3 regions of the Streptomyces sp. NPDC051940 genome follow, and region 1 is predicted to be linked to each of the others. Evidence: riboswitches for the same ligand, from Rfam matches in the RefSeq annotation. Region 1 holds a riboswitch; each other region holds the start of a gene.
The links. Region 1 has a riboswitch for thiamine pyrophosphate ahead of thiO (glycine oxidase ThiO). Riboswitches for the same ligand answer to the same signal wherever they lie in the genome.

Region 2: linked by a shared signal. The riboswitch ahead of AB0M28_RS34535 (thiamine ABC transporter substrate-binding protein) and the one ahead of thiO (glycine oxidase ThiO) in region 1 are both predicted to bind thiamine pyrophosphate.
Region 3: linked by a shared signal. The riboswitch ahead of thiC (phosphomethylpyrimidine synthase ThiC) and the one ahead of thiO (glycine oxidase ThiO) in region 1 are both predicted to bind thiamine pyrophosphate.

Annotation. Positions count from the first base shown of each region.
Region 1 is NZ_JBFAXR010000062.1:15,757-19,023, forward strand. Features, by position in the region: gene AB0M28_RS23265 (FAD-dependent oxidoreductase) at 1-372, opposite strand, end outside; gene AB0M28_RS23270 (SRPBCC domain-containing protein) at 549-971, shown strand; TPP riboswitch at 1,102-1,214, shown strand; gene thiO (glycine oxidase ThiO) at 1,212-2,402, shown strand; gene thiS (sulfur carrier protein ThiS) at 2,399-2,602, shown strand; gene AB0M28_RS23285 (thiazole synthase) at 2,608-3,267, shown strand, end outside.
Region 2 is NZ_JBFAXR010000142.1:2,500-5,766, reverse strand. Features, by position in the region: gene rlmN (23S rRNA (adenine(2503)-C(2))-methyltransferase RlmN) at 1-1,055, shown strand, start outside; TPP riboswitch at 1,145-1,266, shown strand; gene AB0M28_RS34535 (thiamine ABC transporter substrate-binding protein) at 1,315-2,394, shown strand; gene AB0M28_RS34530 (iron ABC transporter permease) at 2,406-3,267, shown strand, end outside.
Region 3 is NZ_JBFAXR010000001.1:233,566-236,832, forward strand. Features, by position in the region: gene thiC (phosphomethylpyrimidine synthase ThiC) at 1-1,341, opposite strand, end outside; TPP riboswitch at 1,333-1,466, opposite strand; gene AB0M28_RS01125 (Uma2 family endonuclease) at 1,608-2,231, shown strand; gene AB0M28_RS01130 (L,D-transpeptidase) at 2,244-3,131, opposite strand; gene metG (methionine--tRNA ligase) at 3,263-3,267, shown strand, end outside.

The DNA.
Region 1 (3,267 bases):
GAGCACCGGCTTGAGCCGCTCCGCGTCGTCCAGTGTCCGCAGCAGATGGACGCCGGGTACGCCCTCGCTGCCGGGCAGCGCGACGGGCTCGGCGCCGGTGGCGATGACGAGGGCGTCGTACGGCACCTCTCCCGCCTCCGTACGCACCGTCCGCCGGTCCGCGTCGAGGGCGAGCACGTCCTCGCCGAGACGGAGCTCGATCCCGAGCCCCTCGAAGTCCACGTCGAACGCGGAGTCCTCCGCCTTGCCGAGCAGCACCGCCTTCGACAGCGGCGGACGGTCGTACGGCTGGTGGGGTTCCGCGCCGATCAGCACGACGCTGCCCGCCCAGCCCTGTTCCCGCAGGGCGACCGCCGTCTGCACGCCGGCCATACCGGCTCCCACGATCACGGCCCGCCGGCCGCTGGTCCGCTCACTCACATGGTCACCATAGGTCAGCCCACCCCCGTGACGACCGCTTCCGCCCGCGCGATGAGTTTTCCCGCGGTCCCTGGTCTACCCCCGCGAGCACCCCGACACGGGGGCAACACCGGGGCCCGCGACGGGCCATGACCGAGGAGCACACCATGACGTACGACTACACCCTGACCCGAATCCTGACCGCCCCCGCCGAGCGGGTCTGGCAGGCATGGACCACGCCGGGCGACTACGAGCAGTGGGCGAACGCGGCCCCCGGTTCGGTCTCCCTCGACGTCCGTCCCGGCGGCAAGTGGCAGGCCACGATGGTCACGCCCGGCGGGTACTTCGCGCTCGGCGGCTCGTACATCGAGGTCGTCGAGCACGAGAAGCTGACCCTCTCGATGGACATCCCGGGTGCCGAGCCGACGGTCATGGGTCTGGCCCTCCGTCCGGTGGACGGCGGGTGCGAGATCGTGCTCAGCCAGGCGTGTGCGTCCGCCGAGGAGCGGGACATGGCGAAGGAGGGCAGCGGCATCCTGCTGGACGGCCTGACGGCGTTCCTGGCCCGTTGAGCGCCTCCGCCGGGACGTCCCCGCACCACCAGGCCCCCTGCCGCCCCTCCCCGCGGCAGGGGTCCACGCCTGCCCGGCCCCGCCGATGCGGCATTCAAGTGGCCGGGCGTTGCCGCTAGGCTGGCGGGCGTAGACCACTCGCGGGAGCCCGGACGGACCGGGCTGAGAGGGGGGCTGGCCGGCCCCCGACCGTACGAACCTGATCCGGGTCATGCCGGCGAAGGGAGGGGCTGTTCCGCCATGCGGCCAGTCGCTACGCACACACACAGCACCGTCCACGACGTCCTCGTCGTCGGGGGCGGCATCATCGGCCTCGTCACGGCCTGGCGCACCGCGCAGCGCGGGCTGGCGGTGGCCGTCGCCGACCCGGCGCCCGGCGGCGGCGCCGCGCAGGTGGCGGCGGGCATGCTCGCGCCCGTCACCGAGGCGCACTACGGCGAGCAGGAGCTGCTCGCCCTCAATCTGAGCTCCGCCCGCCGCTACGCGGACTTCGCGGCGGAGCTCGAGGAGGCGGCCGGAGCGGACATCGCGTACCGCACCTGCGGCACGCTCGCCGTCGCGCTGGACGCCGACGACCGCGCGCAGCTGCGGGAACTGCACGCCTTCCAGGAGCAGCTGGGCCTGTCGTCGCAGTGGCTGGCGGGCCGCGAGTGCCGCCGGCTGGAGCCGATGCTCGCGCCCGGTGTCCGCGGCGGGCTGCGGGTGGACGGCGACCACCAGACGGACCCCCGGCTGCTGGCGCGGGCGCTGGTGACCGCCTGCGAGCGCGCGGGCGTGGCCTTCCACCGCGCGCGGGCTCGGGAGCTGACGGTGAGCGGCGGACGGGCCGCGGGGGTCGTGCTGGAGGACGGCAGCGCGGTCGCCGCCGGGCAGACGGTGCTGGCCGCCGGCAGCCTCAGCGGCCGGCTGGCCGGCGTACCGGAGGAGCTGCTGCCCCCGGTACGGCCGGTGAAGGGGCAGGTGGTGCGGCTGCGGATCCCCGCCGCGTACGCGCCGTTCCTCTCCCGCACGATACGGGCGGTGGTGCGCGGCTCCGACGTGTACCTGGTGCCACGCGCGAGCGGCGAGCTGGTGATCGGCGCGACCAGCGAGGAGACGGGCTGGGACACCACGGTCACCGCGGGCGGCGTGTACGAGCTGCTGCGCGACGCCCACGAGCTGATCCCGGGCCTGACCGAGCTGCCGCTGGTGGAGACGGGCGCCGGGCTGCGTCCCGTCTCCCCCGACAACGCGCCGCTGCTCGGCGCGACCGCCCTCGACGGCCTGCACCTGGCGACCGGTCACGGCCGTAACGGCGTCCTTCTCACGCCGGTGACGGGCGACGCCATGGCCGAGGTGCTGACGACGGGCGAACTGCCGCCCGAGGCGCGTCCCTTCTCCGCCGGCCGGTTCGCCGGACGGACCTCCGCGAAGGAGCCGGCGAACGCATGAGCACGATCCGTGTGAACGGGGAGCCGCGCGAGCTCCCGGACGGCCTCACCCTCGACGCCCTCGTGGCCACCCTCACCACCGCCCCGACGGGCGTCGCCGCCGCGGTCAACGAGACGGTCGTCCCCCGCGGCCGCTGGGCCGCCACCCCTCTCGGGGACGGCGACCGGGTCGAGGTGCTGACCGCCGTGCAGGGAGGGTGACCGTGATGACGGACGATCCGCTGGTCATCGCCGGTACGGCCTTCTCCTCCCGGCTGATCATGGGCACGGGCGGCGCGCCCAGCCTCGACATCCTGGAGCGGGCGCTGCTCGCCTCCGGCACCGGGCTGACGACGGTCGCCATGCGCCGCCTCGATCCGGGCGTACAGGGCTCCGTGCTGTCCGTTCTGGCGAAGCACGGGATCAGGGTGCTGCCGAACACCGCGGGCTGCCACACGGCCGGCGAGGCGGTGCTCACGGCACGGCTGGCCCGCGAGGCCCTGGGCACGGACTGGGTGAAGCTGGAGGTGATCGCCGACGAGCGGACCCTGCTGCCCGATCCGGTGGAGCTGCTGGACGCGGCCGAGACGCTGGTCGACGACGGTTTCACCGTCCTGCCGTACACGAACGACGATCCCGTCCTGGCGCGGCGGCTGGAGGACGCCGGCTGCGCGGCGGTGATGCCGCTGGGCTCCCCCATCGGGTCGGGGCTCGGCATCCGCAACCCGCACAACTTCGAGCTGATCGTCGAGGCGGCCGGCGTACCGGTGATCCTCGACGCGGGCGCCGGTACGGCCTCCGACGCGGCGCAGGCGATGGAGCTGGGGTGTGCGGGGGTGATGCTGGCGTCGGCGGTGACCCGGGCGCAGGATCCGGAGCTGATGGCG
Region 2 (3,267 bases), on a different contig from region 1:
CGCCGCGGCACCTTGCCGACCTCACGCCTGCGGAGCGTAAGGAGGCTGTGGCCGCCCTGGGGGAGAAGCCGTTCCGGGCCAAGCAGCTGTCGCAGCACTACTTCGCGCGGTACACCAGCGATCCCGCCGACTGGACCGATATCCCGGCCGGCGCGCGGGAGGGGCTGCGCGACGCGCTGATGCCCGAGCTGATGAGCGTCGTGCGGCATCTGTCGTGTGACGACGACACGACGCGCAAGACGCTGTGGCGGCTGTTCGACGGGACGCTCGTCGAGTCCGTGCTGATGCGGTATCCCGACCGGGTCACCATGTGCATCAGCTCGCAGGCCGGGTGCGGGATGAACTGCCCCTTCTGCGCGACCGGGCAGGCGGGGCTCACCCGGAACCTGTCGACCGCGGAGATCGTGCACCAGATCGTCGAGGGCATGCGCGCCCTGCGCGACGGCGAGGTGCCCGGCGGGCCGGCGCGGCTGTCGAACATCGTGTTCATGGGCATGGGCGAGCCCCTCGCCAACTACAACCGCGTGCTCGGCGCCATCCGCCGCCTCACCGACCCCGAGCCGGACGGGCTCGGGCTCTCGCAGCGCGGCATCACCGTGTCGACCGTCGGCCTCGTGCCCGCCATCAACCGGCTCGCCGACGAGGGCCTCAAGTGCCGCCTCGCCGTGTCGCTGCACGCACCCGACGACGAGCTCCGCGACGAGCTGGTGCCCGTGAACACCCGGTGGAAGGTCCGCGAGGTGCTCGACGCCGCGTGGGGCTACGCCGAGCAGTCCGGGCGTCGCGTGTCCATCGAGTACGCCCTGATCCGGGACATCAACGACCAGGCATGGCGGGCGGACCTGCTGGGCCGCCTCCTCAAGGGCAACCGCGTCCACGTGAACCTGATCCCGCTGAACCCGACGCCCGGGTCGAAGTGGACGGCCTCGCGGCCGGAGGACGAGCGCGCGTTCGTCGCGGCCCTGGAGGCCCACGGTGTTCCCGTCACGGTCCGCGACACCCGCGGTCAGGAGATCGAGGGCGCCTGCGGGCAGCTCGCCGCAGCGGAGAAGTAGGCCGGGGGACAGGCCGGAGAACGGGCCGCGAAGCAGGCCCGGGTCCGGCCGGACTCCGCCGCCCCTGCACGCTGCTATCGTTCATTCGTACAAACCGACAGGGGAGCGCTCGCAGCGCTGAGAGTGCGGCACCGTCCACCACGGGCACAGGCCGCAGACCCTCGAACCTCGCCCAGGTAATTCTGGGTAGGAAGTTCGGCCGACTCTCGCTTCGTGCTGCCATGCCCTGCCCGTTCAGGAAAGCAGCCCGATGAAGCCGATGAATGGCAGGATCCGCCCGCGGCGCGCCGCCGCGACCGCCCTGGCCGTGGCGCTGGGCGCCACCGCCCTCGCCGCCTGCGGCGACGACTCCGGCGGGGACGCGGGCGGCGGCTCGCCGAAGACCGTCACGCTCGTCACCCACGACTCCTTCGCGGCCTCCGCAAGCGTGCTGAAGGAGTTCGAGCAGCAGACCGGACTCAAGGTCAAGGTACTCAAGGGCAAGGACGCCGGCTCCGCCGTCAACCAGGCGATCCTGTCCAAGGACAACCCGCAGGGTGACGTCTTCTTCGGCATCGACAACACCCTGCTCTCCCGCGGCCTCGACAACGGGATCTTCACGTCGTACAAGGCGAAGGACCTGGGGTCCGTCCCGAAGGACCTGCAGCTCGACAGCGGCGAGCACCGGGTCACGCCGATCGACTACGGCAGCATCTGCGTCAACTACGACCGCAAGTACTTCGCCGACAAGAAGCTCGAGCCGCCCAAGACCTTCGCCGACCTGGTGAAGCCCGAGTACAAGAACCTCCTGGTCACCGAGAACGCCGCCACCTCCTCCCCGGGCCTCGGCTTCGTCCTCGGCACCATCGCCGAGTACGGCGACGACGGCTGGGAGGGCTACTGGAAGCAGCTCAAGGACAACGGCGTCGAGGTCGTCGACGGCTGGGAGCAGGCGTACTTCGAGCGCTTCTCGGGCGCCGGCAAGGGCGACAAGCCGCTGGTCGTCTCGTACGCCTCCAGCCCGCCGGCCGGGGTGCTCGACGTGAAGCCGGCCCCGAAGCAGGCGCCCACCGGCGTGTCGACGGGCACCTGCTTCCGGCAGATCGAGTTCGCGGGTCTGCTGAAGGGGGCGAAGAACGAGGACGGCGGGAAGAAGCTGATCGACTTCATGCTCGGCAAGACCTTCCAGGAGGACATGCCGCTGAACATGTTCGTCTACCCCGTACGGGAGGACGCGCGGCTGCCCGAGCTCTTCACCAAGTACGGCACCACGGTCGACCCGCTCGGACTGGAACCGGCGAAGATCGACGAGAACCGGGAGCAGTGGATCAAGACGTGGACGTCGCTCGTCGTGAGGTGACGCGGCCCGCGGTGCTACGGCACGCGCGCGGGAGCGCGGTACGGCTCGGCCTGATCGCCGTGCCGGCCGCGTTCTTCGCGCTGTTCTTCGTCTATCCGGTGGCCGCCATCGTGGGGCGCGGGCTGCGCGAGGGCGGGGAGTGGCAGTTCGGGCGGTTCGCGGAGGTCCTCGGGGATCCCGGGATCCGGGAGGTGCTGTGGTTCACCGTCTGGCAGGCCGCCGCGTCCACCGTCCTCACGCTGCTGATCGCGCTGCCCGGCGCGTACGTCTTCGCCCGCTTCGACTTCCCGGGCAAGGAGTTCCTGCGGGCCGTGGTGACCGTCCCGTTCGTCCTGCCGACCGTCGTGGTGGGCTCCGCCTTCCTGGCCCTGCTCGGACGCGGCGGGCTGCTGGACGACACGTGGGGCGTACGCCTGGACACCACGGTGTGGGCGATCCTGCTCGCGCACGTCTTCTTCAACTACGCCGTGGTCGTACGGACCGTCGGCGGCCTGTGGTCGCAGCTCGACCCGCGCCAGGAGGAGGCCGCACGGGTGCTGGGCGCCGGCCGTCTCGCGGCGTGGCGGCGGGTGACGCTGCCCGCCCTCGGGCCGTCGGTGGCGGCCGCCGCGCTGATGGTCTTCCTCTTCACCTTCACCTCCTTCGGCGTGATCCAGATCCTCGGCGGGCCGTACTACGCCACGCTGGAGGTCGAGATCTACCGGCAGACCGCCGACTTCCTCGACCTGCCGACGGCCGCCGTGCTGACGCTCGTCCAGTTCGCCGCCGTGGCGGGGATCCTCGCGGTGCACGCGTGGACCGTGCGGCGGCGCGAGACGGCGCTGAAGCTCGTCGCGCCGGCCGGCACCGCCCGCCGCCCGCGCGGGGCGGGGG
Region 3 (3,267 bases), on a different contig from region 1:
CGTGCCCCACCAGGCGATCATCGCGGCGCCGATGCCGGAGGTGATGTGGTCGTACGCCGGGGCGATGTCCGTCGTCAGCGGGCCCAGGGTGTAGAACGGGGCCTCCTCGCAGATCTCCTGCTGGAGGTCGACGTTCTCCTTGATCTTGTGCATCGGGACATGGCCCGGGCCCTCGATCATCGTCTGGACGTCGTGGGACTTGGCGATCCGGTTGAGCTCGCCCAGCGTGCGCAGCTCCGCGAACTGCGCCTCGTCGTTGGCGTCCGCGATGGAGCCGGGGCGCAGGCCGTCGCCGAGGGAGTACGTCACGTCGTACGCGGCGAGGATCTCGCACAGCTCCTCGAAGTTCTCGTACAGGAAGCTCTCCTTGTGGTGCGCCAGGCACCACGCCGCCATGATCGAGCCGCCGCGCGAGACGATGCCCGTCTTGCGGCGGGCGGTGAGCGGGACGTAGCGCAGCAGGACGCCCGCGTGGACGGTCATGTAGTCGACGCCCTGCTCGGCCTGCTCGATGACGGTGTCCTTGTAGATCTCCCAGGTCAGCTCCTCGGCCTTGCCGTCGACCTTTTCGAGGGCCTGGTACAGCGGCACCGTGCCGATCGGGACGGGTGAGTTGCGCAGCACCCACTCGCGCGTGGTGTGGATGTTGCGGCCGGTGGAGAGGTCCATGACCGTGTCGGCGCCCCAGCGGGTGGCCCAGGTCATCTTCTCGACCTCCTCCTCGATGGAGGAGGTGACGGCGGAGTTGCCGATGTTGGCGTTCACCTTCACCAGGAAGTTCTTGCCGATGATCATCGGCTCGATCTCCGGGTGGTTGACGTTCGCGGGCAGGACGGCGCGGCCGGCGGCGATCTCGTCGCGTACGAACTCGGGGGTCACGCCCTCGCGTATCGCCACGTACTCCATCTCGGCGGTGGTCTCACCCCGCTTCGCGTACGCGAGCTGGCTGACCGCCCGCCCGTCCCGCCCCCGGCGCGGAAGCCGCGGCCGGCCCGGGAAGACGGCGTCGAGGTTGCGCAGGTTGCCGCCGCGCGGCGAGGTGTGCTTGATGCCGTCGTCCTCGGGGCGGACGGGGCGGCCCGGGTACTCCTCGGTGTCGTCGCGGCCGATGATCCAGTTCTCGCGCAGCGGCGCGAGGCCCCGGCGGACGTCGGTGGTGACGTCCGGGTCGGTGTACGGGCCGGAGGTGTCGTACAGCGTGACGGCCCGCCCGTTGGTGAGGTGCACCCGGCGGACGGGGACGTTCAGGTCCGGCCGCGATCCGGTCAGATAGCCCTTGTGCCAGCCGGTCTTCGTCCCGCCCCGGCCGTTTTCAGGCGTGCGTGCATCCTGCAAGGTCATGAGACCCACTCCCTACGCCGGCATTACCCGGTAACAGGTTCGGCGGTCGGCGCAGCGGTCGCGGATCAGCGATCCGTCGTCAGCGCCCTCTCAGCCCGGTGCTCCGAGCTCCCGCGGTGTGCGAATTGTGCTTGTACGGTAGCGGCCCGCCCGGCGGCGGGGGAAGAGGACCCCGTCGGGTCACCGCACCGGCGTTGATCACTCCTTCGTGGGGCATGCACCCGTTTCGCCCGGCTAGTCTGGGCGTACGGCCGAGAATCCCGTACATGGGAGGAACCATGACCGCCGATCCGCTCCACACCCACGATGGCGACTCCGCGTTGCCGGCCTGGGCGATCCCGCCCCGGGGCGGCTTCACCGCCGCGGACCTCGACCGCATCCCCGACCTCCCGCCGCACACGGAACTGATCGACGGGAGCCTGGTGTTCGTGAGCCCTCAGCGCAGCTTTCACATGCTTGCGATGTCCATGCTTGAGACGGCCCTGCGCACCCTCGCCCCTGACCACCTCCGGGTGCGCCGCGAGATGAGCGTCGTGCTCAACAACCGCAACCGGCCCGAGCCCGACATCACCCTCGTCCGGGCCTCAGCGGTCAGCGACGAGGCCGACGAGACCGGGTACGACCGCGCCGACGTGGTGCTCGCCGTCGAGGTCGTCTCGCCCGAGTCGGAGGAGCGCGACCGCAAGCGCAAGCCGCAGCTCTACGCGGAGGCGGGCATCCCACACTTCTGGCGGGTGGAGAAGGGCCACGGCCGGCGGCCCGTGGTGTACGTGTACGAGCTCGATCCGGCCGTCGGGGTCTATGTCACGAACTCCATCCAGCACGACCGGCTGAAGCTGACCGTCCCCTTCGACATCGACATCGACCTGACCGCCGTCGACCGGCTCTGACCGGGCGGGTGGTCAGCGCACCGGGCGGGTGCCGAAGACGTAGACCCGGTCGCCCTTTCTCATCAGGTGCCACAGGGCCTTCGACTCCGCGAAGCGGAGGTTCACGCAGCCGTGTGAGCCCGGCTCGCGGTAGACGCTGGCGTACGTGCCGTGCAGCGCCTGGCCGCCGTCGAAGAACTGGCTGTACGGCATGGGGGCGTCGTAGAGCGTGGACCAGTGGTCCTTGTTGCGCCAGTAGACGCGGTGCATGCCGGTGCGGGTGTCGTAGCCGGGGCGGCCGGTGCGGACGGGGACCGGGGCGAAGAGCAGCTTGGCGCCGCTCTGCATCCACAGCAGCTGCCGGTCCAGGTCGACGCAGACGACCCGGCCGACGCCGGTCGGGCAGCGGCCCGCCTTGTTCGGGTTCTTGCGCACCTTGGCCAGCAGCAGTTCGCCGTGTGTGACGGCGCCCGCGTAGCCGACGGCCGGCCAGATGTCCCGCTTGCGCTGGTACGCCTGGATCGCCGCGCAGTCCGCCGCCGACTGCCTGCCGTCCGCCTTCAACCCCAGATAGCGCTCGACCTGCCGCTGGTACGGGCCGGCCTTGCGGGTGCAGAACGGGTACTGCTTGCCGCCCTCACCCGGCGGGGACGACTCGACGTCCGGCAGCACGGGCAGCGGCTCGGGTTCGAGCTGGTTGCTCTCCAGCGCGGCCCGCCCGCGGGGGATCTCGGGGGCGATGGTGCCCTGATCGGGGGTGCTCGCGTACGGCAGGAGCTGCTGGTAGTCGGCGAGGCCGAAGTGCTCGCCCCCCTCCGGCCGCTCGTCGGCCACCGCGGGGACCGCGCCCGCCAGCAGGAGCAGTACGGCGGTCAGGGCTGCTGCCAGCGGGCGCACGGGGGCGCTGGGTGCTCTGCGCAAGGGGTCACTCCCGGAACTCGTACCTCGTACCTCGTATCTCGTACCGAGAGCTGTTGTATGTGTTATTTGAACGGAAACATATGATTCGCCCGGGTCGGGGCGTGTCGGTTCGCCCAGTAGGATTTCTCAGCATGGC